DNA from 3 places in the Streptococcus sp. SP8 genome. Region 2 is predicted to be linked to each of the others. Evidence: predicted binding sites of a transcription regulator. Region 2 holds the regulator's gene; each other region holds the start of a gene.
The links. The regulator Rex, encoded in region 2, represses fermentation and respiration genes when NADH is low (regulators of the CRP and FNR family bind a similar motif). The targets are predictions, from matches to a motif close to TTGTGAANTANTTCACAA.
Positions count from the first base shown of each region.

Region 1: a site for Rex is predicted at 1,448-1,465, ahead of adhE (bifunctional acetaldehyde-CoA/alcohol dehydrogenase). Genes of this name have one in related genera too.
Region 3: a site for Rex is predicted at 2,412-2,429, ahead of PCY11_RS09835 (class II fructose-bisphosphate aldolase). Genes of this name have one in related genera too.

Region 1 is NZ_JAQFJL010000003.1:43,723-54,744, forward strand. Features, by position in the region: gene PCY11_RS04595 (acyltransferase family protein) at 1-1,157, shown strand, start outside; gene adhE (bifunctional acetaldehyde-CoA/alcohol dehydrogenase) at 1,560-4,211, shown strand; gene PCY11_RS04605 (hypothetical protein) at 4,463-5,020, shown strand; gene PCY11_RS04610 (hypothetical protein) at 5,034-5,339, shown strand; gene PCY11_RS04615 (hypothetical protein) at 5,339-5,662, shown strand; gene PCY11_RS04620 (zinc-dependent alcohol dehydrogenase family protein) at 5,823-6,875, shown strand; gene PCY11_RS04625 (ABC transporter permease) at 7,034-7,420, shown strand; gene PCY11_RS04630 (N-acetylmannosamine-6-phosphate 2-epimerase) at 7,591-8,289, shown strand; gene PCY11_RS04635 (extracellular solute-binding protein) at 8,428-9,744, shown strand; gene PCY11_RS04640 (carbohydrate ABC transporter permease) at 9,927-10,814, shown strand; gene PCY11_RS04645 (carbohydrate ABC transporter permease) at 10,830-11,022, shown strand, end outside.
Region 2 is NZ_JAQFJL010000001.1:186,193-197,214, forward strand. Features, by position in the region: gene PCY11_RS00875 (ribose-phosphate diphosphokinase) at 1-943, shown strand, start outside; gene PCY11_RS00880 (cysteine desulfurase family protein) at 953-2,065, shown strand; gene PCY11_RS00885 (DUF1831 domain-containing protein) at 2,075-2,422, shown strand; gene PCY11_RS00890 (DUF4649 family protein) at 2,424-2,639, shown strand; gene PCY11_RS00895 (redox-sensing transcriptional repressor Rex) at 2,770-3,417, shown strand; gene radC (DNA repair protein RadC) at 3,470-4,153, opposite strand; gene PCY11_RS00905 (porphobilinogen deaminase) at 4,208-4,486, opposite strand; gene PCY11_RS00910 (class A sortase) at 4,656-5,399, opposite strand; gene gyrA (DNA gyrase subunit A) at 5,413-7,869, opposite strand; gene PCY11_RS00920 (L-lactate dehydrogenase) at 8,068-9,054, shown strand; tRNA gene PCY11_RS00925 (tRNA-Arg) at 9,143-9,214, opposite strand; gene rpsA (30S ribosomal protein S1) at 9,446-10,645, opposite strand; tRNA gene PCY11_RS00935 (tRNA-Gln) at 10,814-10,885, opposite strand; tRNA gene PCY11_RS00940 (tRNA-Tyr) at 10,935-11,015, opposite strand.
Region 3 is NZ_JAQFJL010000019.1:1,293-12,314, forward strand. Features, by position in the region: gene PCY11_RS09820 (CTP synthase) at 1-1,389, shown strand, start outside; tRNA gene PCY11_RS09825 (tRNA-Leu) at 1,514-1,599, shown strand; gene PCY11_RS09830 (hypothetical protein) at 1,680-2,132, shown strand; gene PCY11_RS09835 (class II fructose-bisphosphate aldolase) at 2,477-3,358, shown strand; gene PCY11_RS09840 (alpha/beta fold hydrolase) at 3,443-4,381, shown strand; gene PCY11_RS09845 (histidine phosphatase family protein) at 4,433-4,987, shown strand; gene PCY11_RS09850 (hypothetical protein) at 5,054-5,401, shown strand; gene PCY11_RS09855 (hypothetical protein) at 5,439-5,837, shown strand; gene PCY11_RS09860 (hypothetical protein) at 5,891-6,298, shown strand; gene PCY11_RS09865 (ATP-binding cassette domain-containing protein) at 6,679-7,671, shown strand; gene PCY11_RS09870 (ABC-2 family transporter protein) at 7,673-8,491, shown strand; gene PCY11_RS09875 (ABC transporter permease) at 8,493-9,278, shown strand; tRNA gene PCY11_RS09880 (tRNA-Thr) at 9,379-9,451, shown strand; gene PCY11_RS09885 (hypothetical protein) at 9,651-9,962, shown strand; gene PCY11_RS09890 (LytTR family DNA-binding domain-containing protein) at 10,259-10,705, shown strand; gene PCY11_RS09895 (hypothetical protein) at 10,710-11,022, shown strand, end outside.

The DNA.
Region 1 (11,022 bases), on a different contig from region 2:
CAGGGATTGCCAATGTCAGCCCGAACTTTACAAAATTGGTGCAGTCTTGGAGCATGAAAAAGACCTTATCGGTCTTGGGTGGAAGCTTTGCCTTCTTGTTTGTGCTCAGTCTTTTCTTACCATTTGATAGCTTGTGGACCTATCTATTTGGCTTTTTAGCAGCGACAATCGCAGCTTGTGCCATGATTCTGTCGGCCCGCATTCTCCATGAAAAGACGCCAGATAAAAAAGAACCAGCCATCCTCAATTTCTTGGCAGATACCAGTTATGGCGTTTACCTTTTCCACTGGCCTTTCTTTATCATCTTCTCTCAACATTTGGGAAATATGATGGCAGCCCTTGTGACGACGATCGTTTCCTTGATTCTAACGGCTCTGTCCTTCTATATTTTGGAGCCAACCATTGCAGGCAAGGAGCCTCGTGTCTTTGGTATGAAGATGGATCTCAGCTTTTTGACCAAGCCAATCTTTTACCTCATGATTCCATTAGCTCTCTTGATGATCGGGATCTCTGCCTTTGCACCAACAGTCGGAGCTTTTGATGAGAGTTTGGTAGTGAGTGGGCTCAATCAAGCAGACAGCAAAATGCAGGTCACACGGACGCAGGTGGACAATGCGACGGCAACAGACTATAACGTCTCAAATGGTGTGACCATGATCGGTGATTCGGTTAACTTGAGAGCACAAGACTACCTGACTAAAGCGATCCCTGGCATCCAGATCGATGCGGTGGTAAGCCGTCAGTTGGAAAATGGAATGAAGGTCTTTGAGACCGATATTTCCAATAAAGTTCTCCTAAAAAATGTGGTCATTGCCCTAGGAACCAATACTGTAAGCAACTACAAAGAATTGCTGGACCAGTATGTTGAAAAACTTCCAAAAGGCCGTCGCCTGATCCTTGTGACACCATATGATGGTCGATATGCCAACGATCAGTCCAGTGAATCGGTTCAAACGCGTCTTTATGAATTGGAACTAGCCAAGAAATACGACTTTATCACCATTGCGGACTGGTATCAAGTAGCAATTGAAAATCCAAACATTTGGGTGGGAACAGACTCTGTTCACTTCAATATGGAAACCAATGGCGGGGAACTCTATGCTCAAACAGTTAAAGAAGCCCTAGATAAGGCTGAAAAAGGACCAGTCAAGAAGTAAAAATACTTCTCTGAAACTGAAACAAAACATATCCTAACAAAATAAAACAAAAAGCAACTTTATACTTGTAAAAAGTTGCTTTTTTTAGTAAGATTAAGAAAACGCTTACAAAAATCAATTGAAAACATCACTTTGTGAAGAAAAAGTTTTTTAAATTATTTTTTCACAATTTTGCGAAAGAATTGCTTTTGCAGCAATCAAATTGATAAAACTTTCACAAACTTCAAAAAAATCTTTGTGAAAGTTGCTTGGAAGTGTTTACAAAAATCTCAAAATAGAGTACAATTATATTGTGAAATAATTAACAAATCGAAATTTCTTACACTATTCTTGAAAATTTCCGAAAACATGAAAAAGTTCTAGAAAAGGATAAGGGTTTCAAACATTGGAGGAAAGTATCAAATGGCTGATAAAAAAACTCTCTCACCTGAAGAAAAGAAACTCGCTGCTGAAAAACACGTAGACGAGTTGGTGCAAAAAGCGCTTGTTGCGCTTGAAGAAATGCGCAAATTGAACCAGGAGCAAGTGGACTACATTGTAGCGAAAGCATCTGTAGCTGCTCTTGACGCACACGGTGAGCTTGCTCTTCATGCTTATGAAGAAACTGGTCGTGGAGTCTTTGAAGACAAGGCGACGAAGAACTTGTTCGCTTGTGAACACGTAGTAAATAACATGCGTCACACCAAGACAGTTGGTGTCATTTCAGAAGATGACGTCACTGGTTTGACCCTTATTGCTGAGCCTGTCGGAGTTGTCTGCGGGATCACACCTACAACCAACCCAACTTCAACAGCAATCTTTAAAGCATTGATTTCCTTGAAGACACGGAACCCTATCGTCTTTGCCTTCCACCCATCCGCTCAAGAATCATCTGCTCATGCGGCACGAATCGTACGCGATGCAGCAATTGCAGCTGGAGCACCTGAGAACTGTGTGCAATGGATTACCCAACCTTCTATGGAAGCAACTAGTGCCCTGATGAACCATGAAGGGGTTGCGACCATCCTTGCGACCGGTGGTAACGCCATGGTAAAAGCTGCTTATTCTTGTGGAAAACCAGCTCTTGGGGTAGGTGCCGGAAACGTTCCTGCTTACGTTGAAAAATCAGCCAATATCCGCCAAGCAGCACACGATATCGTCATGTCTAAATCATTTGACAACGGTATGGTCTGTGCGTCTGAACAAGCGGTCATCATCGATAAAGAAATCTACGATGAGTTTGTTGAAGAATTCAAATCTTACCACACTTACTTTGTCAACAAAAAAGAAAAAGCCCTTCTTGAAGAGTTCTGCTTCGGCGTAAAAGCCAACAGCAAGAACTGTGCAGGTGCGAAATTGAATGCGGACATCGTTGGGAAACCAGCAGCATGGATCGCTGAACAAGCTGGCTTCACTGTACCAGAAGGAACCAATATCCTTGCGGCAGAATGTAAAGAAGTTGGTGAAAAAGAACCGTTGACTCGTGAAAAATTGTCACCAGTCATCGCTGTTTTGAAATCTGAAAGCCGTGAAGACGGAATTAACAAAGCTCGCCAAATGGTTGAATTCAACGGTCTTGGTCACTCAGCAGCCATCCATACTGCTGATGAAGAATTGACCAAAGAATTTGGTAAAGCAGTTAAAGCTATTCGTGTGATCTGCAACTCTCCTTCGACTTTCGGTGGTATCGGGGATGTTTACAATGCCTTCTTGCCATCATTAACACTTGGATGTGGTTCTTACGGACGCAACTCTGTTGGGGACAACGTTAGTGCCATCAACCTCTTGAATATCAAAAAAGTCGGACGCCGGAGAAATAACATGCAATGGATGAAACTTCCTTCAAAAACATACTTTGAACGTGATTCAATTGAATACCTACAAAAATGTCGTGACGTTGAACGTGTCATGATCGTTACAGACCACGCTATGGTAGAGCTTGGTTTCCTTGATCGTATCATCGAACAGCTTGACCTTCGTCGCAACAAGGTGGTTTACCAAATCTTTGCAGACGTAGAACCAGATCCAGATATCACAACTGTTGAACGTGGTACAGAGATCATGCGTGCCTTCAAACCAGATACGATCATTGCTCTCGGTGGTGGATCACCAATGGATGCGGCCAAAGTTATGTGGCTCTTCTACGAACAACCAGAAGTGGACTTCCGTGACTTGGTACAAAAATTCATGGATATCCGTAAACGTGCCTTCAAGTTCCCATTGCTTGGTAAGAAGACTAAATTTATTGCGATCCCAACAACATCTGGTACAGGATCTGAAGTAACTCCATTTGCCGTTATCTCTGATAAAGCAAACAACCGTAAATACCCAATCGCAGACTACTCATTGACTCCAACAGTTGCCATCGTAGACCCTGCCTTGGTATTGACAGTTCCAGGATCTGTTGCAGCAGACACTGGTATGGACGTCTTGACGCACGCGACAGAAGCTTACGTATCACAAATGGCTAGCGACTTCACAGATGGTCTTGCTCTTCAAGCTATTAAACTTGTCTTTGAAAACTTGGAAAGCTCAGTCAAGAATGCGGACTTCCATTCACGCGAAAAGATGCACAATGCGTCAACCATCGCAGGTATGGCCTTCGCCAATGCCTTCCTCGGTATTTCTCACTCAATGGCCCACAAGATCGGTGCGCAATTCCACACCATCCACGGACGGACCAATGCCATCTTGCTTCCATACGTTATCCGCTACAACGGTACACGGCCAGCTAAGACAGCTACATGGCCTAAGTACAACTACTACCGTGCAGATGAAAAATACCAAGATATCGCTCGTATGCTAGGACTTCCATGCTCTACTCCAGAAGAAGCCGTTGAAGCTTACGCAAAAGCTGTATACGAACTCGGTGAACGCTGTGGTATCGAAATGAACTTCAAAGCACAAGGCATCGATGAAAAAGAATGGAAGAAACATTCTCGTGAATTGGCCTTCCTTGCTTATGAAGATCAATGTTCACCAGCTAACCCACGTCTTCCAATGGTAGACCATATGCAAGAAATCATCGAAGATGCTTACTATGGTTACAAGGAACGTCCAGGACGTCGTAAATAAGACGCCAAGGAACAACTGATGTTTATCAGCTACCCCCACTCGAAAGAGCGGGGGATTTTTGCTATTTGGGTCCAAAACTCGTTTTTTCATAAAAAATTAGACTTTTTTTCAGAAATTGTGTTATTTTTATAGCATTCCGAGCTATTTTATGTTACCCTATAGTGTGTGAATCTGCCTGTAGCTGAAGGGTTATGGTCCTTTTTCAGTTATAGGAAACGAAAAAATAAATCCAAGAAAGGAGGCCATCTCAAATGGAGTTAGAAGGTGACGTGCAAGGAAGACAAGATCAGGCACAGAAAATTATTGAAATGCCCCAACGAGATCGGGAAACTTCCACTTCAGAAAATCAGCCATCATCTGCTTCAGTGGTCTCCATGTATGGGCAGGAAAAGCCAAGCATTTCTAGCCTCCATCAGCAACTGGCAGGCGCATCTGGAACCCAGACCATTCAATTGCGGGAGGAATTGGTGCTGGCGGTAGCGCAGAATGCTTCAGCGCAAGCAACTGTCTTTGAGGCAGAAATCAAGGATAAGCTTGAAGAGGCTAAGGAGACAGTTTCTCATAAGGTCGCTGAGGTGTCTCAAATGGCCCACAGCATGGCCCAATTTTTAACAGACGCAGAAGTGGAGCAACTATTAGGAGAGTTCTCCATGGATACTTGTTGGGACCAAGCGGTAGAGGCGGAGAACCTCGCCCAAGCAAAGGCCTACTCTACTCGCTTGTCAGATTTGGCAGGTCAGCTGGAGGCTGCTTCAGCTCAATTGGTGGACTTGGACAAGGGACAAGCGACGGCCTTTGATTTTTCATAAGTAGGAGAAAAAGATGTTAGAGATCCTGGGAGAGGACAGAGAACGAATTGAGGAGCTCCATCGAGAGATTAAAAAGGAGCAAGAGCGGATTGCGATCAGAAGTTTGATTGCAACGCAAAAAGCCTTGATGATGTTGGAAGGGATGAGTTTGCAGGTAACCTTGGGCGGTCAATCTGAAAAGATGCGCTCTTTTGCTACAACGACCCTAGTTAGTGATTTGAAAGATGGATTTACAGGAGGAGCAGCGGACGCGGTAGAAACAGCACTGAAATCAGTGAAGAAACCGATTTTATTGAGTCCGATTAAAGGAGGTATGTGATGTACCATTCAGGAAATAGTGAATTAGAACAACTAGAAGATCGACATTACCGCTTCAATCAAAAGCTTAGCGAGTTGGAGTGGGATTATGCGGATATGCGTATGGATGTCCGCCAACATACAGAAAATTTAGTGGACTGGCTGAGTGCCCTTCATTTTCAAGCGCCAAGTGCGGAGGCCCAAAGTGGCTTGGAGCGTTTATTTGCCTTGCAAGAAGAGTTTGAGGCAGAACTCAAGCGCTATGAAGAGCGTTTAGAAGAAGAGCGTGAGCGCGAGCAGCAAGAGTACTATAAGCAGCGTCAACAATTAGAACAAGGTGATTGAAACATTCCTCTGGTAGAGATAAGAGGAATGTTTTTGTTTGCTCAAAAACTTTTAAAAATGTGCTCATAAATTCTTGCAAGCGCTTACTTAGTATGTTATAATATTCACAAAGAAACGAAAATAAAATGGTTTTATCAAACCAACAAAAAAGGAGTCGCTTATGAAAGCTGCAACTTATGTATCTGCAGGCAATCTGCAACTGATTGACCAACCAAAACCAGTGATCAAAAATCCAACGGATGCCATTGTGCGTGTCTTGAAGACAACCATCTGTGGGACAGACCTTCACATCCTAGGAGGAGATGTTCCGGCTTGTAAAGAAGGCACGATTTTAGGCCACGAAGGAATCGGGATCGTCGAAGAAGTCGGCGATGCAGTGAATAACTTCAAGGTGGGCGACAAGGTTATCATCTCTTGTGTCACAGCTTGTAATACCTGCTACTACTGTAAACGTAGTTTGCCTTCTCACTGTGAAGATGGTGGTTGGATTTTGGGTCACTTGATCAACGGAACCCAAGCAGAGTATGTCCACATTCCACATGCGGATGGTAGCCTTTATCATGCGCCTGAAACGGTGGATGACGAAGCCTTGGTTATGCTCTCAGATATTCTCCCAACCTCTTATGAAATTGGGGTGCTTCCATCTCATGTAAAACCAGGTGATAATGTCTGTATCGTTGGAGCTGGTCCGATCGGTCTTGCAGCTCTCTTGACTGTGCAGTTCTTCTCACCAGCTACGATTATCATGGTGGACTTGTCTGAATCTCGTCTTGAAGCAGCTAAGAAATTTGGAGCAACTCACACCATCTGCTCCAGCGATATCGCTGAAATCAAGGCCTTTATCAATGAAGTGACCGAAGGCCGCGGTGTCGATATCTCCATGGAATGTGTGGGCTATCCTGCTACTTTTGATGTCTGCCAAAACGTCATCTCTGTCGGTGGACACATCGCCAATGTCGGTGTCCACGGAAAACCGGTTAGCTTCAATTTGGACGAATTGTGGATCAAGAACATTACCCTCAACACCGGTCTTGTCAATGCCAATACCACTGAAATGTTGCTCAATGTCTTGAAATCAGGCAAGATCGATGCGACTAAGCTCATCACCCACCACTTCAAACTCTCAGAAGTCGAAAAGGCCTATGATGTCTTTAAACATGCGGGTGAAAACCATGCTCTCAAGGTGATTATCGAAAATGATATCAGTGAATGAAGTGGCAACTAATATTTGTTCATAGTTTTTTTAGACGGACCAGAGATATTCTGGTCCTATTTTCAACCCCAAAAAGCCAATGATTCCTTGCAAAATAAATTTGTTGTCTTATAATAGAAGTACAGAAAACGATTACATAAAGAGAAAGGTGTGATCTTATGAAACGGTTTTGTTATCATCGTGAATTCTGGATGGACTTCCATTTCTGGATCTTGGTCTTGCTTTTAGCGGCTGTAGCTTTGACGATGCGGGCTCCGCTTTCGGTAGCTAGCCTGGCTTATCTTGCTTTTGTCGGGATTTTGATCCTTCTTCAGGTCTTTCAACCGGCTGTATCGACACGTCAGTATCCAGAAGGTAGCTACCATTTCAATTGGACCTTTTATCGTGATACCCGACTGTATATCAATCTCTTTTTATTAGCAGGTCTCTTGGCAGGCCCAATGGCTTCATCGGATATGGTCTATTGGATTTTGCTTGGAGCCGTCGTCGGCTCTATCGGCTTTGTATTTGTCGTAAAGGAAAAAGCGACTCAAAAGATGGCCTAAGGAATCACCATGTCCTAGATCTCTGAAACTAGTTTCAGAGATCTTTTTATTTTCCCCTAAAATGTGAAACTATAATCCAATTGCACGATTAATATTGTAAGCGCTTTAAAAATAGATTATAATCAATTTACAAGTACTCGAGTTGCCTTATTATCAAAGGAGAAGGAGTTATGTCAAAGATTACAAAAGATGAACTGATTGAACAAATCAAAGACGGCATCATTGTTTCTTGTCAAGCCCTCCCTCATGAACCGCTCTATACAGAAGCAGGAGGAGTCATTCCTCTCTTGGTCAAAGCGGCTGAGCAGGGTGGAGCTGTCGGGATCCGAGCCAATAGTGTCCGGGATATCAAGGAAATAAAGGAAGTGACCAAGTTACCGATCATTGGGATTATCAAGCGTGACTATCCACCGGAAGAACCCTTTATCACGGCTACTATGAAAGAAGTCGATGAGTTGGCAGCTTTGGATATCGCGGTCATTGCGCTTGATTGTACAAAACGGCCGCGTCATGATGGGCTTTCGATTAGTGACTTTATCCATCAAGTCAAAGAGAAATATCCAGACCAACTCTTGATGGCTGATATCTCGACTCTGGAAGAAGGATTGACAGCTGTCGAAGCGGGAGTGGACTTTGTCGGAACGACCCTTTCGGGCTATACGGACTACAGTCCAAAGGTTGATGGTCCAGATTTTGAACTGATCCATCGTCTCTGCCAAGCAGGAGTAGATGTCATCGCAGAAGGCAAGATCCACTACCCTGATCAGGCCAAGAAAATCCATGATCTCGGGGTTCGCGGTATCGTCGTAGGTGGTGCCATTACCCGACCAAAAGAGATTACAGAGCGCTTCGTCGCAGCCTTAAAATGAGAAAACAAAACAGTAGATTGAAGGAGGAGGAGACCGAATAGAGAGTAGTCGAATCTGAAACATGAACAAGAATAGGCGTCCTCATTGAGGATAACCCCCTGTAAGAGTAATCTTACCGCAATCGTGAGGAGAAATCACATGAAAATGAAAAAAGTATTGTGCTCGTTGGTAGCTGGTGCAGCTCTTCTAGCACTCGCAGCCTGTGGCTCTGGCGGAGGATCAAAATCAAAATCTTCTGGAGGAAATTCTGGTAAAACAGAAATTACCTGGTGGGCATTCCCAGTCTTTACTCAAGAAAAAGCAGATGATGGTGTCGGAACCTACGAAAAATCAATTATTGCAGCTTTTGAAAAAGCGAATCCAGATATCCACGTGAATTTGGAAACGATTGACTTCAAGTCAGGTCCTGAAAAGATCACAACGGCTATTGAAGCAGGAACTGCTCCGGATGTACTCTTTGATGCACCTGGACGGATCATTCAGTATGGTAAAAATGGAAAATTGGCTGATTTGAACGATCTCTTTACCGAAGATTTTGTCAAAGATGTCAATAATGAAAATATCATTCAAGCCAGCAAGGCAGGTGACACAGCTTACATGTATCCAATTAGTTCAGCACCATTCTACATGGCGATGAATAAGAAGATGCTCAAAGATGCAGGCGTGTTGGATCTTGTCAAAGAAGGCTGGACAACAGACGACTTTGAAAAAGTCTTGAAAGCCTTGAAAGACAAAGGCTACACACCAGGATCACTCTTCAGTAATGGTCAAGGTGGAGACCAAGGAACTCGTGCCTTCATTGCCAACCTTTATGGCGGTTCTGTTACTGATGAAAAAGTAACCAAGTATACAACAGATGATCCAAAATTTGTCAAAGGTTTGGAAAAAGCTTCTAAATGGATCGATGACGGCTTGATGATGAATGGTTCTCAATTCGATGGTGGAGCAGACATCCAAAACTTTGCGAATGGTCAAACTTCTTACACTATCTTGTGGGCACCTTCACAAAACGGTATCCAAGCTAAATTGTTGGATGCAAGTAAGGTTGAAGTAGTAGAAGTGCCATTCCCATCTGACTCAGGCAAGCCAAAATTGGAATACCTTGTCAATGGATTTGCAGTCTTCAATAATAAAGATGAAAAGAAAATTGCTGCTGCTAAGAAATTTGTACAGTTCATCGCAGACGACAAAGAATGGGGTCCAAAAGATGTTGTGCGTACAGGAGCCTTCCCAGTTCGTAGTTCATTTGGTAAGTTGTACGATGACAAACGGATGGAAACCATCAGCACTTGGACAAAATACTACTCACCATACTACAACACGATCAACGGTTTTGCAGAAATGCGGACCCTATGGTTCCCAATGTTGCAATCTGTTTCAAACGGGGATGAAAAAGCAGAACCAGCTTTGAAGACCTTTACTGAAAAAGCAAACGAAACCATTACGAAAAAATAATCAGTCTATGAAGCGGACCTAAGTCTTTCATAGAAACGAGAATTTGCAGGCCCCTTCGAATCCGTATCTCTCTTTTTGGAATGGAACGAAGGGGTCTTCATTCTTTCTGGATCTTCTTTTCTTAAGTCGTAAGATATGTTTAGAAAAGAAAATAGAAAAAGAACACTAGGAGGTGCCTTACTGTGAAGGTAAACAAAATCCGAATGAGGGAGACGCTCGTTTCCTACGCATTCCTAGCACCCATTTTAATCTTCTTTACGGTCTTTGTCCTAGCCCCCATGATCATGGGCTTTGTGACAAGTTTCTTCAACTATTCTATGACATCCTTTAAGTTTGTCGGCTTAGAAAATTATTCCCGCATGTTTGCGGATAAGGTCTTTGTCAAGTCCTTGATCAATACCGTTATTATCGTTATCGGATCCGTTCCGATCGTGGTATTGTTCTCCTTGTTTGTGGCTTCTCAGACCTACCATCAAAATGCCATTGCGCGTTCTTTCTACCGTTTCGTCTTCTTCCTTCCTGTTGTTACAGGGAGTGTAGCGGTAACGGTTGTGTGGAAATGGATCTATGATCCGCTATCAGGGATTTTGAACTTTGTATTGAAATCTGGACATGTCATCAACCAAAACATTTCTTGGTTGGGGGACAAACACTGGGCTTTGATGGCCATCATCATTATTTTGTTGACCACTTCAGTTGGTCAACCGATCATCCTCTACATTGCGGCCATGGGAAATATTGACAATTCACTTGTAGAAGCCGCGCGTGTGGATGGTGCGACAGAATTTCAAGTTTTCTGGAAAATCAAATGGCCAAGTCTATTGCCAACAACCTTGTACATTGCGATCATTACGACCATTAACTCTTTCCAATGTTTCGCCTTGATCCAATTGTTGACATCCGGTGGTCCGAACTACTCAACGAGTACCCTTATGTACTACCTCTATGAAAAAGCCTTTAAACTCTCTGAATACGGTTATGCCAACACCATGGGTGTCTTCCTTGCGGTGATGATTGCCATTATCAGTTTTGCGCAATTCAAGATCCTCGGAAACGACGTAGAATACTAAAGAAAGGAGCCTCAGATGAAACCAACACAAAAGAAACCCATCACTGCCTTTACAGTGATTTCAACGATCATTTTGCTCCTTTTGACAGTCTTGTTCATTTTCCCATTTTATTGGATTTTGACAGGGGCCTTTAAGTCTCAGCCAGATACCATTATGATCCCACCTCAGTGGTGGCCAAAGACACCAACCATGGAAAACTTCCAACAGT
Region 2 (11,022 bases):
AAATATGAAGCTCTTCTCTCTCAATTCAAATCCAGAGATTGCGCAAAAAATCGCGGATCATGCTGGGGTTCCACTTGGGAAAATTTCATCCCGTCAATTCTCAGATGGTGAAATCCAAGTCAATATTGAGGAAAGTGTTCGTGGATATGATATTTATATCATTCAATCAACCAGTTTCCCTGTCAACAATCACTTGATGGAACTCTTAATTATGGTGGATGCTTGCCAACGGGCCAGCGCAAATACTGTCAATGTGGTCATGCCTTACTTCGGTTATGCTCGCCAAGACCGGACTGCTGCTCCTCGCGAACCAATTACTGCTAAGCTTGTCGCAAATATGTTGGTCAAAGCTGGGGTGGATCGTGTCGTCACTCTGGATCTCCATGCAGTGCAAGTCCAAGGTTTCTTCGATATTGCCGTGGATAACCTCTTTACCATTCCACTTTTTGCAGAACACTACATCAACAAAGGTCTAACTGGTCCTGATGTCGTAGTCGTCAGCCCTAAAAACTCTGGTGTCAAACGAGCTCGCAGTTTAGCAGAATATCTTGATGCACCGATTGCGATCATTGATTACGAGCAAGATGATGCGAACCGTGATTATGGCTATATTATCGGGGATGTCAAAGACAAGAAAGCGATCTTGATTGACGATATCCTCAATACTGGTAAGACATTCTCAGAAGCTGCGAAAATCGTCAAACGCGAAGGTGCTACTGAAATTTATGCTGTATCAAGCCATGGTTTATTTGTAAAAGGAGCTGTTGAATTATTAGACCAAGCTCCGATCAAAGAAATCTTAGTAACCGATTCTGTTGCTCCAAATGGACCAACACCAAAAAATATTAACTATCTGACAGCTAGCGAACTGATCGCTGAAGCTATTGTTCGCATTCAAGAAAGAAAACCTGTTAGTCCTCTATTTGCCTACCACAAGAAATAAGGTCTTAATGTGATATATTTTGATAATGCCGCAACAACTCCCCTTCTACCTGAAGTCATTGATAAAATGTCTGAAACTATGAAGACCACTTTTGGAAATCCATCGAGCCTTCATGCTCATGGACGGATGGCTAGTAAACTTCTCCGGGAATCTCGCGAGCAGATTGCTCAGTCTCTCCATACTCTTCCAAATCGTATTTTCTTCACTTCAGGTGGATCAGAAAGTAATAATACCGTTATAAAAGGCTACTGCTTGAAACACCAAGCAGATGGCAAACACATCATTACGACCGCTTTGGAACACCATGCGGTTCTAGAACCCATCGAATATCTTGTAGAACGTTTCGGTTTTGAAGTTACGATCGTCCAACCAAGAGTTGGACGCATTCTGGCTAGTGATATCAAGGCCGCTCTTAGACCGGATACTATTCTTGTCTCTACCATGTTTGCCAATAACGAGACTGGCGATCTTCTACCGATTAAAGAAATCGGAGAACTCTTAAAAGATCATCCAGCTGCCTTTCACGTTGATGCTGTCCAAGCAATCGGAAAGGTCCCTGTCTATCCCGAAGAGTTGGGAATTGATTTTCTCAGTGCTTCTGCCCACAAATTCCATGGACCAAAGGGAGTTGGTTTCCTTTATGCAGCTGTCCCAGACTTTGATAATCTCATCCATGGTGGGGATCAGGAAAGTAAGATGAGAGCCAGCACGGAAAATCTCATTTCTATTGTCGGGATGGCAACTGCGCTTCAGCAAGCTACACTTCATCAAGAAGAAAATTTCAACCAGGTTCAAAAACTTGGCCAGGAACTAGTCAATGGTTTAGCAGCCTACGACTACTACGTAAATGCGAATGACGATCATCTTCCATTTGTTTGGAACCTTGGCTTTCCGGGTGTCCAAAATGATGTATTATTGATGCGACTCGATCTTGCTGGAATTTCTGTCTCTACAGGTTCTGCTTGTACCGCCGGTACAGTTCAACCCAGCCATGTCCTTGAGGCGCTCTATGGAAAAGATAGCTCACGCCTAAAAGAATCCCTTCGAATTAGTTTTTCAGAACTCAATACCGTAGAGGAGGTTCAAGACTTCCTCTCAAAACTTAAAGAAATTTTATCATAGGAGAACAATATGGCTTTTGAAACAAGTGTTTCATTGAAAGACTGCAAATATACCTATAGTCTACACCCAAATGTTAAAAAATATACCTTACGTGACAATACATTTGCTGTTACAAAAGTTGGAAATTACGAGTTAAATCGTTTGCTCGAAGCTGTTCCAAATAGCGGTGAAGGCTTCTTGCTTAAAATTATCTTCAACAAAGACCTCACAGGTTTTAAAATCAATATTACAGATAAGTCTGGACTTCGTCTGGTGAATATCTTTAAAAATCCAGAAAATGACATTATCCAACAAAAATTTTATTTCCTAATGGATAGTCTTGTCGAAAGAGAAATTTTCAACAAAACAGAGGTCTAATATGGTAACCCTAACTTATATCGACGCTTACCAAGTAGAACGAATGACTACTTATCCCGACCTTGCAGCCTGCATCCTAGCATTTTCAGGCTGTGTAACCCTGCCTGACTCTTACTCAATTGTTTCCATTGAATACAAGGGTGAAAAACTCCCCTATAAGGGGAGAGTCGATGGGCTCTATGCTTTTTTGAAAAAGGTAGAGCAAGCTGAAAACTAAGCTGATGGTGATGGAACTCTCCCATCACCATCAGCTTTTTCTTTAGACAAAAATATTTTTGAAAAACCGTTCAAGATAGTTGATTTTTTCACAATCTTCCTATACAATAAGAGGGAAAGGTTGTGATATTGTGAAACATGATAAAAATACTCCAATTCCACGCGCAACAGCAAAACGCTTATCGCTCTACTACCGCATTTTTAAACGCTTTAACTCTGAAAAAATAGAGCGCGCCAATTCCAAGCAAATTGCGGATGCAATTGGGATTGACTCTGCTACTGTTCGCAGAGATTTTTCTTATTTTGGTGAATTGGGAAGACGTGGATTTGGTTATGATGTAAAAAAACTGATGAACTTCTTTGCAGATCTTTTAAATGACAATGCTATTACTAATGTCGCTATTGTTGGGATCGGAAATATGGGAAGCGCCCTTCTTAATTACCGTTTCCATGAGCGAAATAAAATGAAAATTGTCATGGCTTTTGATGTAGATGATCATGAACTGATTAATACCAAAAGTAAGGATGGGATCCCCATTTATGGGATTTCTACGATCAAAGAGAATCTCAAAAAAGAAGGCATTCAAACAGCCATTCTAACTGTTCCAAGTGTTAAGGCTCAAGAAGTTGCTAGTCTTTTAGTAGATGCTGGTGTCAAAGGAATTCTAAGCTTTTCTCCAGTCCATCTGACAGTTCCTAAAGAGGTTGTTGTCCAATATGTCGATCTTACTAGTGAATTGCAAACACTTCTTTATTTTATGCGTAAAAACGAAGAATAAAGACTTATACTTCAACAACAAAAAGGTTGGAACAAGAAGGTTCCAACCTTTTTTATACCAAATAATCCGTTTCTTCTCGATAACTATAGTAGTTTTCTTCGGATACAATCAAATGATCCAATAGGGTCAACCCCATTACTTCACAGGCCTCTAAGACTCGCTGAGTGACTTCATCATCATTTTTACTGGGGAACACAGCACCAGATGGATGATTGTGAGCCAAGATGATGGAGGTTGCCATGTGTTTTAGGGCATAATGCAGGATTTCACGTGGCTCCGCAATACTTCTATTCACGGTTCCAATAAAAATGGTCTGTTGATGAATAATTTCATTCTGCGTATTTAAATAGAGGGCAACTAGGTGCTCCTGTTTCTTATGGCCGATTTCCTGTTGTATTTTATGGGCCAATTTCTGGCTGCTCATGATCTGTTCAGAACTCATTAATTCATCTTTATGAATCCTTCGTCCAAACTCAATCACAGCCTGAAGTTCGATGGCCTTCACCCGGCCAATGCCAGATATTTCCTGTAGCTCCTCTAGGGTTAATTGACTTAACTCCTTTAAACTATTAACCGAACTCAAGAGACCTTGTGCAATCTCATAAACGCTTTTTTGCTTATTGCCTGTCCGTAAGAGAATGGATAACAATTCTTGATGACTCAGCTTATCTACCCCTTCAGAAACCAAACGTTCTCTAGGAAGCAAAGATGGTTCAATAAATGATATGTCGTACATAATTTCCTCCTCACTTATTAATTCGTAATAAATTGAGAAAATAACGACCTTTCATTATTTACAGGCGATTTCTTGCTTCAAATCATCTAACACTAAGGCTTCATCTTTATTAAAGCGGATCTGATAACCTGTTTGAACTTGTTCAAGCTCCTTTAAAAACTGTTGAATTTCACAGCGGATCAAGTACTCCTGACTCTGAGGAATGGCTTCTAAGGTTTGGTAGACTTGCTCTACTTCGTAGATTCCTTTCGTAATTAATCCATTTCGTGGAAAATCATTTATTAAGAGATTATAGAAATGATGCAAGTGATGATAAATTCGCTCTTTTGTCACTATTCTACCTCCTTATCATACTCTTTCTCCTCTATTATATACTGATTTTCCCTCAATATTATGACAAGTTCCTTACATTATATTACCAATCTCTTACAATTTTACAAGAATTTCTCCTATCTTCCTACATAGAAAAAGCCCAGACATCTCTGTCTCGGGCTTTATTTTCTTAGAGTTGCATTTGATTATAAGACTTGCTGAATGAATCCAGGATGTCCTTTGGAGCCTTGTCATAGTCAACAGAGGTTTCCAAGTTTCCTTTTACAATCGTTCGGTAAGTCGCTGCAGCATCCTCACAGGTCACCAAGGTGATTTCATTGACACCTTCACGATCTTGAATGACATCTACACGGTCTGGAGTCACTGTCTCAACAGACGAGATGACATAAGTATAGATTTTTTCTTTGTCCGTGATGTAGATCTTCATACCAGCCTTGGCTTTCTCTAATGGTGAGAACAGCATGGCATTTGCTCCAGTAAGGCCAAATACGTGGTGACTAGCAAGAGAATAATTGCCTTGTCCCATGACTTGGTTTTCCTTCATAGTCCCTGCTCCATAGTAAAGGGCTACGTTTTCAAGTCCTTTAAAAATTGGAAGGTTCATGTTCAATTCAGGAATCGAAATCCCCCCAATTACAGGAAGTTTTTGAGCTTGCCATTGGGCATTGATCACGGCTTCCGTCGAGAGTGACTGGACATGTTGGAAATCAAAGCTCGTCTTCACTTCTTTGTTTTTATCAATAGTCTTTTTATCGACCTTGCTAACCTGATATTGGTTGGTATGCCAAACCATGATCATATTGCGGATCGGAGCATTGAAAATTAAGAGAAGCGAGAGAATAATCAAAAGTGTTGCAACGATGTTGATAAGAGTATTACGTAAACTCTTTTTCTTTTTTCTTTTGCGTGACATGCTGTCCCCTTATCTATTCGTTTTCTTCCACTACTTCTTCATCTTTTTCATCAGCTTGTACAGTTGTAAAGGTCACAATTTTCGCATCCTGATCCAGTCTCATGACTTTCACACCCTGAGTCGAACGACCCGTTTGAGAAATGTTAGCCACACCTGTCCGGATCATAACTCCGGTATCGGTAATGATCATCAGATCTTCATCCCCTTTAACGGTTAAAAGACCAGCTAACGGACCATTTTTCTCTGTAATATTGGCTGTTTTGATTCCTTTACCACCACGGCCCTTGGTTGGGTATTCGCCAGCCATTGTCCGCTTACCATACCCTTTTTCAGTAATGACCAATACTTCGTCCTGGTCGGTGATAACACTTGCCCCAACAACCTTGTCTCCATCACGGAGATTCACACCACGTACACCTGTAGCAGAACGTCCCATATTCCGAACTACTGCCTCATTAAAGCGGACTGAATATCCATATTTGGTACCGATAATGACATCAGTATTGCCATCTGTAAGGAAGACATTGATCAATTCATCCTCGTCCCGTAGGTTCAGAGCTTTCAGACCGTTCTGACGGATATTTGAAAATTCTGCTACGTTAGTGCGCTTAACTACACCTTGTCGCGTCGTAAAGAAGAGATAAGCCTCATCACTGCGATCTTGCTCCACATTGATAATGGTTTGAATCGATTCACCTTCGTCCAATTTTAGGAGGTTGACAATTGGCAATCCCTTAGCTGTCCGACCATATTCTGGAATCTCATAGCCTTTTAGACGATAGACACGCCCCTTATTGGTAAAGAAGAGCAAATGATCATGGGTGCTCGTAGAAACCAATTCACGAACAAAGTCATCGTCCTTCACACCGGTTCCTTGGACCCCACGTCCACCACGTTTTTGTGCAGTAAATTCAGCTTGGTCCAAACGTTTGATGTATCCTTTATTAGAAAGGGTAATTAAGACATCTGTTTCTTCAATCAAGTCCTCATCTTCAAGAGAAAGAACTTCCCCTACCATCAACTCAGTTCGACGAGCATCGCCAAACTTGCGTTTGACTTCTTCTAATTCTTCCTTGATGATAGTCGCCACACGCTCTGGTTTAGCCAAAATATCAGCCAAATCAGCAATCAGGGCAACCAAGTCGTCATATTCACTCTGGATCTTGTCTCGTTCCAAACCGGTCAAACGACGAAGACGCATGTCCAAAATGGCTTGACTTTGACGTTCAGAGAGCTTGAACTTAGCCATCAACTCAGCTTGTGCTTCAGCGTCTGTCTGGCTATTGCGGATGATTCGGATTACTTCATCAATGTGATCCAAGGCAATGAGCAAGCCTTCTAAAATATGGGCACGAGCTTCAGCTTTTTCTTTATCAAAGATGGTCCGGCGAGTCACCACTTCTGTTTGGTGCTCGATATACGCACCTAAAATTTGACGAAGAGAAAGGATCTTTGGAACACCGTTTTGAATCGCCAACATATTGAAGCCAAAGTTGGTTTGCATTTGCGTCATCTTAAATAGGTTGTTCAAAATGACATTAGCCGAAGCATCCCTACGAACCTCGATCACAAATCGAACCCCTTCACGGTTAGACTCATCACGTACAGCTGTAATCCCTTCGATCCGTTTTTCTTGCACCAAGCGAACGATATGTTCGTGAACCTTGGTTTTGTTGACCATATAAGGGAACTCGGTAACGACAATCCGTTCACGACCACTCTTGGTCACTTCAATCTCTGTACGAGAGCGAAGAACAATTGAACCTTTCCCTGTTTCATAGGCCTTATGAATACCTGATTTCCCCATGACCAAGGCTCCGGTTGGAAAATCTGGACCAGGCAGCACTTCCATGAGTTCACGAGTGGTCACTTCAGGATTGTCCATCATCAATTTGACGGCATCTATTGTTTCACCGAGATTATGAGGTGGAATATTGGTAGCCATCCCAACGGCAATCCCTGTAGCTCCATTCACAAGAAGGTTAGGGAAGCGTGCTGGTAGCACCATGGGCTCCCGCTCACTGGCATCATAGTTATCTGCAAAATCAACTGTATTCTTATTGATATCCCGCAACATTTCAAGAGCAATCTTACTCATACGAGCTTCGGTATACCGTTGTGCAGCGGCGCCATCACCGTCCATAGAACCAAAGTTACCATGGCCATCCACTAACATGTAACGGTAACTCCACCATTGCGCCATCCGAACCATGGCTTCATAAATTGAGAAGTCCCCGTGTGGGTGGTATTTACCCATAACATCCCCTGTGATACGAGCTGACTTTTTATGCGGTTTATCAGGCGTGACACCCAATTCATTCATACCGTACAAAATACGTCGGTGAACGGGTTTTAAGCCATCACGAACATCAGGGAGGGCACGAGCTACGATAACACTCATCGCATAATCAATAAAACTCGTCTTCATTTCTGATGTTAAATTCACATCAATTAGATTCTTATCCTGCATTCAAAAAATGCCTCTCTTTACTTAATTCACCATACTATTATAACACATTTTAGCCTTTTTTTCTGCTATGGAACACAAATGTAAAAACGTTTACATCAAGGATTCATACTGTTTCAGATGACAAAGACTTTCAAAAGTGGTAGAATGAAAACGTACGAGAATCTATCTCAAAAAAATAAGAAGGAGACGTTTAGACTCATGACTTTGACTAAACAACACAAAAAAGTTATCCTTGTCGGTGACGGTGCTGTAGGTTCATCTTACGCTTTTGCACTTGTTAACCAAGGAATTGCACAAGAGCTTGGAATTATCGAAATTCCTCAATTGCATGAAAAAGCTGTCGGAGATGCGCTTGACCTTAGCCACGCCCTTGCCTTCACTTCACCTAAGAAGATCTATGCGGCTGAGTACGCTGACTGTGCAGACGCTGACCTTGTTGTAATTACTGCAGGCGCTCCTCAAAAACCGGGTGAAACTCGTCTTGATCTTGTTGGTAAAAACCTTGCCATTAACAAATCAATCGTAACACAAGTTGTTGAATCAGGATTTAACGGAATCTTCCTCGTAGCTGCTAACCCAGTTGACGTGTTGACATACTCTACATGGAAATTCTCTGGATTCCCTAAAGAACGCGTTATCGGTTCAGGTACTTCACTTGACTCAGCTCGTTTCCGTCAAGCTTTGGCTGAAAAATTGGATGTGGACGCTCGTTCAGTACACGCCTACATCATGGGTGAACACGGTGACTCAGAATTCGCTGTATGGTCACACGCTAACATCGCTGGTGTAAACCTTGAAGAATTCCTTAAAGACACTCAAAACGTTAAAGAAACTGAATTGATTGAATTGTTCGAAGGCGTTCGTGATGCTGCTTACACCATTATCAACAAAAAAGGTGCTACTTACTATGGTATCGCCGTTGCCCTTGCTCGTATTACTAAAGCAATCCTTGATGATGAAAATGCAGTACTTCCACTTTCTGTATTCCAAGAAGGTCAATACGGAATCAAAGACGTCTTCATCGGTCAACCAGCTGTTGTTGGAGCACACGGTATTGTACGTCCAGTAAACATTCCATTGAATGATGCAGAACTTCAAAAAATGCACGCTTCTGCTAAAGAATTGAAAGCAATTATTGATGAAGCATGGAAAAACCCTGAATTCCAAGAAGCATCAAAAAACTAATCTGATTGGAAAAGACTCTCAAATTTCGAGAGTCTTTTTTAATTGAATAAAAAAATAAAAGGCTGAGAACACTCAACCTTTTCTTCTTTCCACCCTGAGGGAATCGAACCCCCATCTCAAGAACCGGAATCTTACGTGATATCCATTACACTAAGGGTGGCAACTGTTATAGTATATCAAATTCTTGAGAATTTTACAAGTAAAAAAGAGAGTGGGACAGAAATCGGTAATTCGTTAGAATTCGATTTCGTTGTCCCACCTCCGCACAGTTGAGTAGGGCTGTAAAAGCTGATGAGATCAGCGTAGTAGAGCCCACTCAACCCCTGCGTCTTGCTCGACAATCCAAAAACAATTGAGAGGCTAGGACTTTTGTCCTAGCCTCTTTTGAATATTACAATTCGATATCGCCAAACAAGTCAGCCATTGAGAATCCAGTTTGAGTTTCTGGAAGATCAAAGTCGCGTTTTTCTTGTTTTGGACGACGTGGACGAGATTGACGTTTTTCTTGTTTTTCGCCTTCTTCTTGAGCTGGACGTTCTTCAAGAGCTTTGATAGAAAGTGATACACGTTCATCTGCAGCATTTACTTCAAGAACTTTAACAGTTACTTCTTGTCCAACTTTAAGAACATCTTTTGGATTTTCAACACGTTTGTGTGAAATTTGTGAGATGTGTACAAGTCCGTCGATACCTGGCAATACTTCAACGAATGCACCGAAGTCAGTCAAACGTTTAACAGTTCCTTCGATAACATCACCAGCAGCCAATTTTTGTTCAACGCCATCCCAAGGTCCAGGTGTTGTAGCTTTCAATGAAAGTGATACACGACCTTCTTCTTCGTTCAAGTCAAGAACTTTCACTTGGATTTCTTCACCTACAGTTACAACTGATTTAGGTGATACGTTGCGTTCGTGTGACAATTCTGTCAAGTGAACCAATCCATCAACACCACCAAGGTCGATGAAAGCACCGAAGCTTGTGATACGTGCAACTTTACCAGTTACGACATCGCCAACGTTCAATTTACCAAATACTTCTGCGCGTGCTGCAGCTGATTCAGCTTCAACAACTTCACGACGTGAAAGGATAAAGCGGTTTTCTTTTGGATCTACTTCTTTGATTTTAGCATCAAATTCTTGACCTACGAAACGTTCAGTGTTACGTACAAAACGAGTATCAAGCATTGAAGCTGGAATAAATCCACGAAGTCCTTCAAATTCTACTGAAAGTCCGCCCTTAACAGCGCGAGTTCCTTTAACAGTAACAACTTCTTCTTCACGTCCAACCAATTTGTCCCATGCTTTGCGAGCTTCCAAACGTTTTTTAGATACAAGGTAAGTTACTGTATCAGTATCTTTACCAACTACTTGACGAAGAACAAGCAATTCAAGTGTTTCACCTGGTTTTACCAAGTCATTGATGTCAGCATCACGATCGTTTGTCAATTCGCGAAGAGTCAAAACACCTTCGACACCAGTTCCAGAGATTGCAACGTTAGCTTGGTTCGCGTCAACTGTCAATACTTCAGCAGTAACAACGTCACCTGGTTCAACTTGGCTAACACTGTTTAGCAAATCTTCAAATTCATTCATCTAAAAAATCCTCCAACAATCAAGTTTTCTAAAACTTGACATACTTATAATTATTTTTCCTAAGCAAGCACTCGCAACGAAATCAAAATGATCTACAACGACTTCTTCATATAAAGAAATAAAATACCTGGATAGATATTTTACCACCTTATCTGATATTACCTAGAACTGGGGTAGCTGGATTCGAACCAACGCATGAGGGAGTCAAAGTCCCTTGCCTTACCGCTTGGCTATACCCCAAAAAGAGCGCTGACATTAGTCACTTTATCATCGTCAAAATGAACGCTAATGGAGAGAGAGGGATTCGAACCCCCGAACCCGAAGGAGCGGATTTACAGTCCGCCGCGTTTAGCCTCTTCGCTATCTCTCCATATAAA
Region 3 (11,022 bases), on a different contig from region 2:
TATGAACGCTTCATTGATATCAATTTGAATAAGTACTCAAATGTGACAACAGGGAAAATTTATAGCGAAGTCCTTCGAAAGGAACGTCGTGGAGAATACTTGGGCGCGACTGTACAGGTTATTCCTCATATCACAGATGCTTTGAAAGAAAAGATCAAACGAGCAGCGACGACGACGGATTCAGATGTCATCATCACAGAAGTCGGGGGAACAGTTGGAGACATTGAGTCCCTTCCATTCCTTGAAGCTCTTCGTCAAATGAAGGCAGATGTTGGTGCTGAAAATGTTATGTACATCCACACCACCCTTCTTCCTTACTTAAAGGCTGCGGGAGAAATGAAAACCAAGCCGACGCAACACTCTGTGAAAGAATTGCGTGGTCTTGGGATTCAACCAAATATGTTGGTCATCCGTACAGAAAAACCAGCTGGTCAAGGAATTAAGAACAAGTTGGCTCAATTCTGTGATGTCGCACCAGAAGCTGTCATCGAATCACTGGATGTGGAACATTTGTACCAAATCCCATTGAACTTGCAAGCACAAAATATGGACCAAATCGTTTGTGACCATTTGAAATTGGATGTTCCTGCAGCAGATATGACAGAATGGTCTGCGATGGTCGACAAGGTCATGAACCTCAAGAAACAGGTCAAGATTTCCTTGGTTGGAAAATACGTAGAATTGCAAGATGCCTACATTTCTGTCGTTGAGGCCTTGAAGCACTCAGGGTATGCCAATGATGCAGAAGTCAAGATTAATTGGGTCAATGCCAATGATGTGACAGCTGAAAATGTGGCAGAACTCCTTGGAGATGCGGATGGAATCATCGTCCCAGGTGGTTTTGGTCAACGGGGAACAGAAGGAAAAATTCAAGCCATCAAGTATGCGCGTGAACAGGACGTCCCAATGTTGGGTGTCTGCTTGGGTATGCAGTTAACCTGTATCGAATTTGCTCGTCACGTTTTAGGCTTAGAAGGAGCTAATTCGTCCGAATTGGATCCAGGAACTAAGTATCCGATTATCGATATCATGCGGGACCAGATCGATGTGGAAGACATGGGAGGAACGCTCCGTCTCGGTCTTTACCCATCTAAACTCAAACGAGGCTCAAAAGCAGCAGCTGCCTATGACAATCAAGAAGTGGTGCAACGTCGCCACCGTCACCGTTATGAGTTTAACAATGCTTTCCGTGAACAGTTCGAAGAAGCAGGATTTGTCTTCTCAGGCGTTTCACCAGACAACCGTTTGGTCGAAATCGTTGAAATCCCAGAAAACAAATTCTTTGTCGCTTGCCAATACCACCCAGAATTGTCAAGCCGTCCAAACCGCCCAGAAGGACTTTACACAGCCTTTATCACAGCGGCAGTTGAAAACCACGATAGCAAATAAGAATCAAGGGATCAGGTCGAGAAACCTGATCCCTTTTTGTGAAAAAATGACAAACCCTGAAAAAAGTTTGAAAAAAATCTTGACAAAAAAGTTGTTGATTGATATACTAGTAAAGTACTCAATCGCGGGGATGGCGGAATTGGCAGACGCGCAGGACTAAGGATCCTGTGACCGCTTTAGGTCGTGAGGGTTCAAGTCCCTCTCTCCGCATCGGATCAAGATAGCTTTGGCTATCTTTTTTTGTTTTCAAATTTCTTTGTGGTAGAATAGGTGTGAGATGAGGTGAGAAAATGAAGAAGAAGTATCTGGTTTTGGTCGATGGCCTCTTTGCACTATTGGGAAGTGCCATTAATTTTTTCGGTCCTATCATGATTTTAGCTATGGCGATAGGCGCATACAAGGATACTTTTAGATATTTTATTGCCTTAAACATATGGAATGTCCTCGTTTTTCTAGCAGCGATTGCTTCTAAGTGTTTGCTCAGAAAAGAGAAAAGGATTAAAAAGTGGATTCCCAATCTTTTCTTGATGGCAGGCTTTATTCTACTTGTTGCGATATTTCTTGCTGTACCTGACACCTTTCCTTTTCTTTTTAGATTGGTAAACGGGCTTCTTGGAAAAATGTTCACCGACAGTCAATTATTTGCTGCTTATTTCTATTCTCAATGGGTTGCAGCGGTATTCCTTGTGATTTGCGGGATTGCCTTTCTCCTTTCACTAAAAAATTTTAAAGAAGAGAATTGAGAGTGGGACAGAAATCGGTAATTCGTTAGAATTCGATTTCGACGTCCCACCTCCGCACAGTTGAGTAGGGCTGTAAAAGCTGATGAAATCAGCGTAGTAGAGCCCACTCAACCACTGCGTCTTGCTCGACAATCCAAAAATAATTGAGAGGCTAGGACTTTTGTCCCACTCTCTTTTCCTTATTTGCTAGGATGAAAGTCTTAGGAGTTAGGAGATTCCACCCTATTTATCGTAAGAAAGCGCTTAAAGACACAGGAAAAACTAGCAATTTCATCTAAAAAGTGATAAAATAAACAATGTAAGTGGGATTAACCCCATAAAAATTTATAGGAGGCCTATAACAAATGGCAATCGTTTCAGCAGAAAAATTTGTCCAAGCAGCTCGTGACAATGGTTATGCAGTTGGTGGATTTAACACAAACAACCTTGAGTGGACTCAAGCTATCTTGCGTGCAGCAGAAGCTAAGAAAGCTCCAGTACTTATCCAAACTTCTATGGGTGCTGCTAAATACATGGGTGGTTACAAAGTATGTAAAGCCCTTATTGAAAACCTTGTAGAATCAATGGGTATTACTGTACCAGTTGCTATTCACCTTGACCATGGTCACTACGACGATGCTCTTGAATGTATCGAAGCTGGTTACACTTCAATCATGTTTGACGGTTCACACCTTCCAGTTGAAGAAAACCTTAAATTGGCGAAAGATGTCGTTGAAAAAGCTCATGCTAAAGGTATCTCAGTAGAAGCTGAAGTTGGTACTATCGGTGGTGAAGAAGACGGTATCATCGGTGACGGTGAATTGGCACCAATCGAAGACGCTAAAGCAATGGTTGCTACAGGAATCGACTTCTTGGCGGCAGGTATCGGTAACATCCACGGTCCTTACCCAGCAAACTGGAAAGGTCTTCACCTTGACCACTTGCAAAAATTGACTGAAGCTGTTCCAGGATTCCCAATCGTATTGCACGGTGGATCAGGTATCCCTGATGATCAAATCCAAGCAGCTATCAAACTTGGTGTTGCAAAAGTTAACGTGAACACTGAATGCCAAATCGCATTTGCAAATGCTACTCGTCAATTCGTACGTGAATACGATGCAAACGAAGCAGAATACGACAAGAAGAAACTCTTCGACCCACGTAAATTCTTGAAACCAGGTTTCGAAGCAATTACTGCAGCTGTTGAAGAACGTATCGACGTATTCGGTTCAGAAGGCAAAGCTTAATTAAAAACAGGAAAGCAAGGTCCCATGTGGATCTTGTTTTTTTGTTTGGGAAAGGTTGCTTCCAGGGGTTAATTTTTGTACAATATGCCTATGAAAAAATTCAAACTGTGGAGCTGGATCGTTTGTGGCTTTCTCCTGATCTTTTTAGGTGCTACATTTGTTTTTCATCAATTTAGTTTACGAAATGAAAGTAAGCTTCTCACACCCATTGGTAAACAAGTTACAGTCAATGGACATCGAATGAATGTCTCTGTTAAAGGAGAAGGACCTCAAACAATCGTTTTTCTTTCCGGTGCAGGTATCGCCTCTCCTATCCTAGACTTTAAGAATCTATCAGATCCCCTATCCAAAAAATACAAGGTTGTTGTCGTGGAGCGAGCAGGATATGGTTTTAGTGAAGATAGTGATCGTTCAAGAGATGTGATGGAGGTCCTTTCTGAGACCCGTCAAGCTTTGGCGCAAGCTCATGTTTCAGGTCCTTATGTGATTATTTCGCATTCTATGGCTAGTTTAGAGAGTCTTGCTTGGCAGGAGAAGTTTCCTGATGAAGTGAAAGCTTTGATTGGTTTAGATTGGGCATTGCCATCAAGTTATGAAGATTTAAAGGAGAATCAGACCTTGCTCACTGTGGCATATTGGAGCAGCAAGATTGGCTTATTACGCTACTTTCCTGAGTCCTTATATATAAAAAATCAAACTCTGATCGAAAGTGAACGAAAACAATATAAACTTCTAGCTTATAAGCAGTTGATGTCACAAGCTATGTTTCATGAATCGCGTTTGGCAAAGGAAAATGCCAAGAAAGTTCCATCTAGCATTAATCCGAAAATTCCAGCCTTACTCCTGGTTTCTAACGGTGAAGGCACGACCTTTAGCCAATCAGAGTGGCAACTTTATGCAGAGAGATTTGCAAGCGACCAGTCTAATGTTCAAGTCGACTATATGGATGCGCCTCACGACCTCTATCATTATCAAAGCGATGCTATTGTTTCTCGCATTAAAGAATTTTTAGAGAATAATTGAGGGCTTAAAAATCCATTGAGACTGATGATAATAATTGAAAGGTAATGACTTATGAATAATTCTTATATTTTACTTAGACATGCTCATTCAAGATTTTCAAGTGATGATTTTAATAGAACTTTGTCAGAAAAAGGATTTTCATCTCTTAATCAGTTAGATTTTTTGAATTCTTTTAATATTGATTATTATTTTTCTAGTCCTTATAAACGAGCATTTGAAACGATTAATAGCTCGCCAATTCAATTTGATAAAATAGTTCTTGATAATCGGTTACGAGAGCGAAAATTATCCTCAAGATTTATTGAAGATACTGAGTTTGAAAAAACAATTCAATATTTATGGCAAAATCCAGATAAATCTCTTATTGGAGGAGAGTCCAATCGAGAAGCATTAAATAGAATTTTAGATTTATTTGAGGACTTGGAAGAAAGGTACTCAGATAAAACCATTTTACTGAGTTCTCATGGAAATTTGCTAGGAATCTTAATCAATCATTTTGATTCAAGTTTTGATTATAAAAAATGGGGACAGATGACTTTTCCAGATTGCTTTCTAGTTGACAAAGATAAGAGTGTGAAAAGAATTATGAAAGTTACATCTAGGTAATCATTTAGTTCAATCTATGTGATTTTATTTTCTGTTATTACAAATAGAATTGAAGGAAAAATAGCCATGATATTCGATCAGTCCTTGCAAGCCTACCTACATGAAGTAGATGATGTTCTTGTAGCTTGGGAAGAAAAACCAAGTGGAAACTTTGAGATGGAAGCTCAGTTGCTTGCAGCCAATTACCATAAAAATCTTTACCGTATTCTTGCATTTATACTGCCTCATTTACAAGAATTTTATGGGTATTTCACAGATGAAGAAGCTACTGAAAAATTGGGTAAACCCATCATCGAGCCAGAAAGACAAACCGTTACTTTCTGCGATCAAACTTTTGATGATATTCATATCTTTTCTTTTGACTATCAGGGGCAGGCATTTGAGAGTCTGGAGAATTTTGCCATTGATGGTTAAGGTCTGTTTTCAGTTTTAAAAAGAAGGAGAGAGACTGATGAGTACTGCTGATTTTGTCTTTATTGAGAGTAAAGACCCCATATTCCTAGATTTACAAGCCTTTTGTACTGCTTTGAGAGAAAAATTTCCAGGTATTTTGATCAGAGAAAGGACGAATCCTGAAAAAGCTTACTCGCTTTCTTGGGATTATCAAAGTCCTCAGCTTACTTTGGAAAGTTCACTGAGTAGCAAGAAAAATGTTTTTGTGATTGATTACTTTGATTCAACGAACAGGTTACAAGATTATGCCTCCTATATCATCTGGCTTCGGAAATGGTTTCCACCTGAAGAGAAAGTTTCCTTTTGTGATGAAGGTTATGAGTATGTGTTTGAACTTCCTAGTGATTTATCCCAAAAGGAGTTGGAAAACTACTTACGAACAAGGTTTGATGAGTGAAGAAGAAGTTCAAAAACGAATAATGATATGGAAAAGTTGAAAAGGAGAATCAGATGCTTACTAAAGATGATATGTTAGTTGCTTTGCATGATGCAATTACTGAAGACCAAGAATTTGAGTTGGCAGACGAGATTGTAGATGCCATGGAGGCTTACCCTCAACCCTTTGATTTGGTTGACCCCGTCTTAGACTTTATTTCCAAGCATCCAGAAGTAGATTTTGGAGCTCCAGGTGAGTTGGTTCACTTTGTGGAGCGATTTTATCATCAAGGCTATGAGGAATTATTGATGGAGTCAGTTCTAAAAAGTCCAACTGTGCATAACATCTGGATGCTTCATCGATGCTATAATGACAATGATCCAAATCTAGTCCGGCAGATTCAGACTTTGGTTGGAGAACTGAAGAAGGATAAGACTCTTGATTCACAAGTAAGAAGCATGATTGAAGACTTAACTTGGTAGAGGGAGGTGATGCAGCATCACCTTTTTATCTTTTCTTAGGGATAAAAATTTTCGATATAAATTAACACTTGTTTTCCGTAGACATTTGCACTATAAAAGGGTGTTATTAGGGCTTTCTTTCCTTATGTTGAAAAAGAAGGCAGTTTTTTTGGTATTTTAAGGAAACGATGAAACCAGAATTTTTGCTTAAAAGTATTATTTTAAGAGAAAAATTTCTCATTTCATAATCAATAAGCAAACGCTTGCATTCCTTTTTTTATTGGATTATAATAGGTTGGTATAAAGCCTTCTGTAATAATATTTAGAAAGTGTAGAAAGTAAGGATTTAGAATATTTGTGGTCAAAAATACAATGTTGCTTCTTACGATAGGGAGATAGATATGGCAATGATAGAAGTGCAACATCTTCGGAAAAATTTTGTGAAGACAGTTAAGGAGCCGGGTTTAAAGGGAGCCTTGCGCTCCTTTATTCATCCTGAAAAGCAGACCTTTGAAGCGGTCAAGGATTTAACTTTTGAAGTTCCAAAAGGGCAGATTTTAGGATTTATCGGGGCAAATGGTGCTGGGAAGTCAACCACCATCAAAATGCTGACAGGGATTTTAAAACCGACATCTGGTTTTTGTCGGATTAACGGCAAGATTCCGCAGGATAATCGCCAAGATTATGTCAAGGATATTGGAGTCGTTTTCGGACAACGCACCCAGTTATGGTGGGATTTGGCTCTGCAAGAGACCTACACGGTTTTGAAAGAGATCTATGATGTACCGGACTCGCTTTTCCATAAGCGTATGGACTTTTTGAATGAAGTTTTGGATTTGAAGGAATTTATCAAGGATCCTGTGCGGACTCTTTCACTAGGTCAACGGATGCGGGCGGATATTGCGGCTTCCTTGCTTCACAATCCCAAAGTTCTCTTTTTAGATGAACCGACTATTGGTTTGGATGTGTCGGTCAAGGACAACATTCGTCGGGCCATTACCCAGATTAATCAGGAGGAAGAGACAACTATTCTCTTGACTACTCATGATTTGAGTGATATTGAGCAACTCTGTGATCGGATTTTTATGATTGATAAGGGGCAAGAGATTTTTGATGGAACGGTTAGCCAGCTCAAGGAGACCTTTGGAAAGATGAAGACTCTCTCCTTTGACCTGACGCCAGGTCAAAATCATCTCCTCTCTCATTATGAGGGCTTGCCTGATATGTCCATTGATAGACAAGGAAATACTCTCAATATTGAATTCGATAGTTCCCGCTACCAGTCGGCCGATATTATCAAGCAAACCTTATCTGATTTTGAGGTCCGTGATTTGAAGATGGTAGATACGAATATTGAAGATATTATCCGTCGCTTCTACCGAAAGGAGCTCTAAGATGGTCAAATTGTGGAGACGTTATAAACCCTTTATCAATGCGGGGATTCAGGAGTTGATTACCTATCGAGTCAACTTTATTCTCTATCGGATTGGTGATGTCATGGGGGCTTTTGTGGCCTTTTATCTCTGGAAGGCAGTCTTTGACTCCTCTCAGGAGCCTTTGATTCAGGGCTTCAGTATGGCAGATATCACTCTCTACATCATCATGAGTTTTGTGACCAATCTGTTGACCAGGTCTGATAGCTCCTTTATGATTGGGGAGGAGGTCAAGGATGGCTCCATTATCATGCGCTTGCTGAGACCAGTGCATTTTGCGGCCTCTTACCTTTTCACCGAACTTGGCTCCAAGTGGTTGATTTTTATCTCTGTTGGCCTGCCATTTTTAAGTGTCATTGTTTTGATAAAAATCTTATCTGGGCAAGGTATTCTAGAGGTGCTGGGATTAACTGTCCTTTATCTCTTTAGCTTAACTCTGGCTTATCTGATTAACTTTTTCTTTAATATCTGCTTTGGATTTTCAGCCTTTGTATTTAAAAATCTTTGGGGTTCCAACCTACTTAAGACTTCCATAGTGGCCTTTATGTCTGGGAGTTTGATTCCCTTGGCTTTCTTTCCAAAGGTCATTTCAGATATTCTGTCCTTCTTACCTTTCTCATCCTTAATTTACACTCCGGTCATGATTATTGTTGGGAAATACGATGCTAGTCAGATTCTTCAAGCACTTTTGCTTCAGCTTTTCTGGCTTATAGTGATGGTGGGCTTGTCTCAGTTGATTTGGAAACGAGTCCAGTCATTTATCACCATTCAGGGAGGTTAGTATGAAAAAATATCAACGCATGCATCTGATTTTTATCAGACAGTACATCAAGCAAATCATGGAATACAAGGTAGATTTTGTGGTTGGTGTGTTGGGAGTCTTTCTGACTCAAGGCCTGAACCTCTTGTTTCTCAATGTCATCTTTCAACACATTCCCTCCCTAGAAGGTTGGACTTTTCAAGAAATTGCCTTTATCTATGGATTTTCCTTAATTCCAAAGGGACTAGATCATCTCTTTTTTGACAATCTCTGGGCTTTAGGTCAACGACTAGTTCGAAAAGGGGAGTTTGACAAGTATCTGACTCGTCCTATCAATCCCCTATTTCATATTCTGGTTGAGACCTTTCAGATTGATGCCTTGGGTGAACTCTTGGTCGGTGGCATTCTATTAGGAACAACAGTAACTAGCATCTCTTGGACTCTTCCAAAATTCCTGATTTTTCTAGTCTGTATTCCTTTTGCGACCTTGATTTATACTTCTTTAAAAATCGCGACAGCTAGCATCGCTTTTTGGACCAAGCAGTCAGGTGCCATGATTTACATTTTCTATATGTTTAATGATTTTGCCAAGTATCCTATTTCTATTTACAATTCGCTCCTTCGTTGGTTAATTAGCTTTATTGTACCTTTCGCCTTTACGGCTTACTATCCTGCCAGTTATTTCTTGCAGGACAAGGATGGGCTCTTTAACATTGGTGGTTTGATTCTAATTTCCCTTGTCTTCTTTGTTATTTCTTTGAAACTATGGGACAAGGGCTTAGATGCCTACGAAAGTGCGGGTTCGTAATAGGAAGAATCTCAAAGCCTTGTCTCAGGAAAGGCTTTTTCTAATGGAGATGAAAATTTCTTGACATCTATTCTCAGAGTGCTATACTAAGAAGGTAATCGCCGATTTAGCTCAGTTGGTAGAGCAACGCACTCGTAACGCGTAGGTCACAGGTTCGATCCCTGCAATCGGCATAGGAAGAAACGGCTTTGAAGGAGCGAGACGACGAATGATGGTGATAACCGATTCGTTCTGTCTCGCTCTTTTTTTGACCGCATAGGCGCCATTTTTGACCGCTTAGTCAAAAGTCCTTGTCTCCATAGGGGCTCTTTGCTATCATAGAATCATCAAAGGAAGCAATACTTCCAATTAATAAAAACGAGGTATACGATGATGAAAAAATTACTTGGACTTGGATTTATTCTGGCAGCTCTTGCGGTTGTCACAATGGGAATGGTTGGCTTTCCAAAGATCGATGTGAATATCTGGCCTTTATTCCCCGTTCTCTTATTTGCTTTCTTTACGCTTGAAAATCTGTTGAAACAGGACTACAAGGCAAGTGTCATCTGTGCTTTAATTGCTCTGATGATTGCAAACGCGATCTACGATCTCTTGCCGGTTTCAAATGGCTTAGTGATCACAGCGGGTGTCCTTGCTTGCGTGGGTCTTAGTTTTCTTTTACCGGATAAGAATAGCAACAAATAAAGAAAGAGAGTGGGACAGAAATCGGTAATTCGTTAGAATTCGATTTCGTCGTCCCACCTCCGCACAGTTGAGTAGGGCTGTAAAAGCTGATGAAATCAGCGTAGTAGAGCCCACTCAACCACTGCGTCTTGCCCGACAATCCAAAGACAATTGAGAGGCTAGGACTTTTGTCCCAGCCTCTTTACTTCTCAAAAACTACCTCTTGATGGGGAAAACGTGCCACTTACTGAAAAGCCCTTGTTTTGTTTTCAACAGCTGTTATAATGGTACTATCAAAACGTTGGGAAAGGAGTTTTATGAAAGTTAGAATCGAATTGGATCCATCAACGGATGAGCCTGAGATCTTGATTCGAGCTCCGCGCTTGACCCCGGAATTGACCCAGCTGCAAGAGAGAATCCTAGAACAAAAGGTCGCTCCTTTGGCCTTCTACAAGGATCGAAGTGAGTATTTTCTGGATTTGGCATCTATCCTCTTTTTTGAGACGGACGGGGAGAAGATTTTTGGACACACCAAGGACGAGGCCTATGAGGTCAAACAGAAGCTCTATGAGTTGGAGGAGCTACTTCCCATCGCCTTTTGTCGAATTTCCAAATCCACCATTGTCAACGCAAAGCAGATCTATTCTCTAGAAAAGTCTTTTTCAGGGACCAGCACGGTCAATTTCTACCAGACCCATAAGCAGGTTCACGTATCTAGACGCTACTATCAACTCTTAAAAGAACGACTAAATGAAATGAGGTAATATCATGAGAAAAAAATTAATTGGAGTATTCTTAATCCTTTTAGCAGCCTTAATCCTTTTACAGGGCTATTTTGTAAAATGGGACATCAGCATCTGGACCTTAGCTTGGGTTACCTTGCTTGCCGTTCTGTCCCTCTCTAGTTTCTTAAAACGCCATTTTGGTTGGGGCTTCATCTATGGACTTTTAGCCCTCTTTTGTCTCAATGGGCAATACCATTTCCTCCCAGTTTCAAATTCAGTTGTCATCCTTTCCTCAATTCTCGCTGTGATTGGGCTCAACATTTTGTTTAAACCCTCTAAGAAAACAAAAGCCCGCC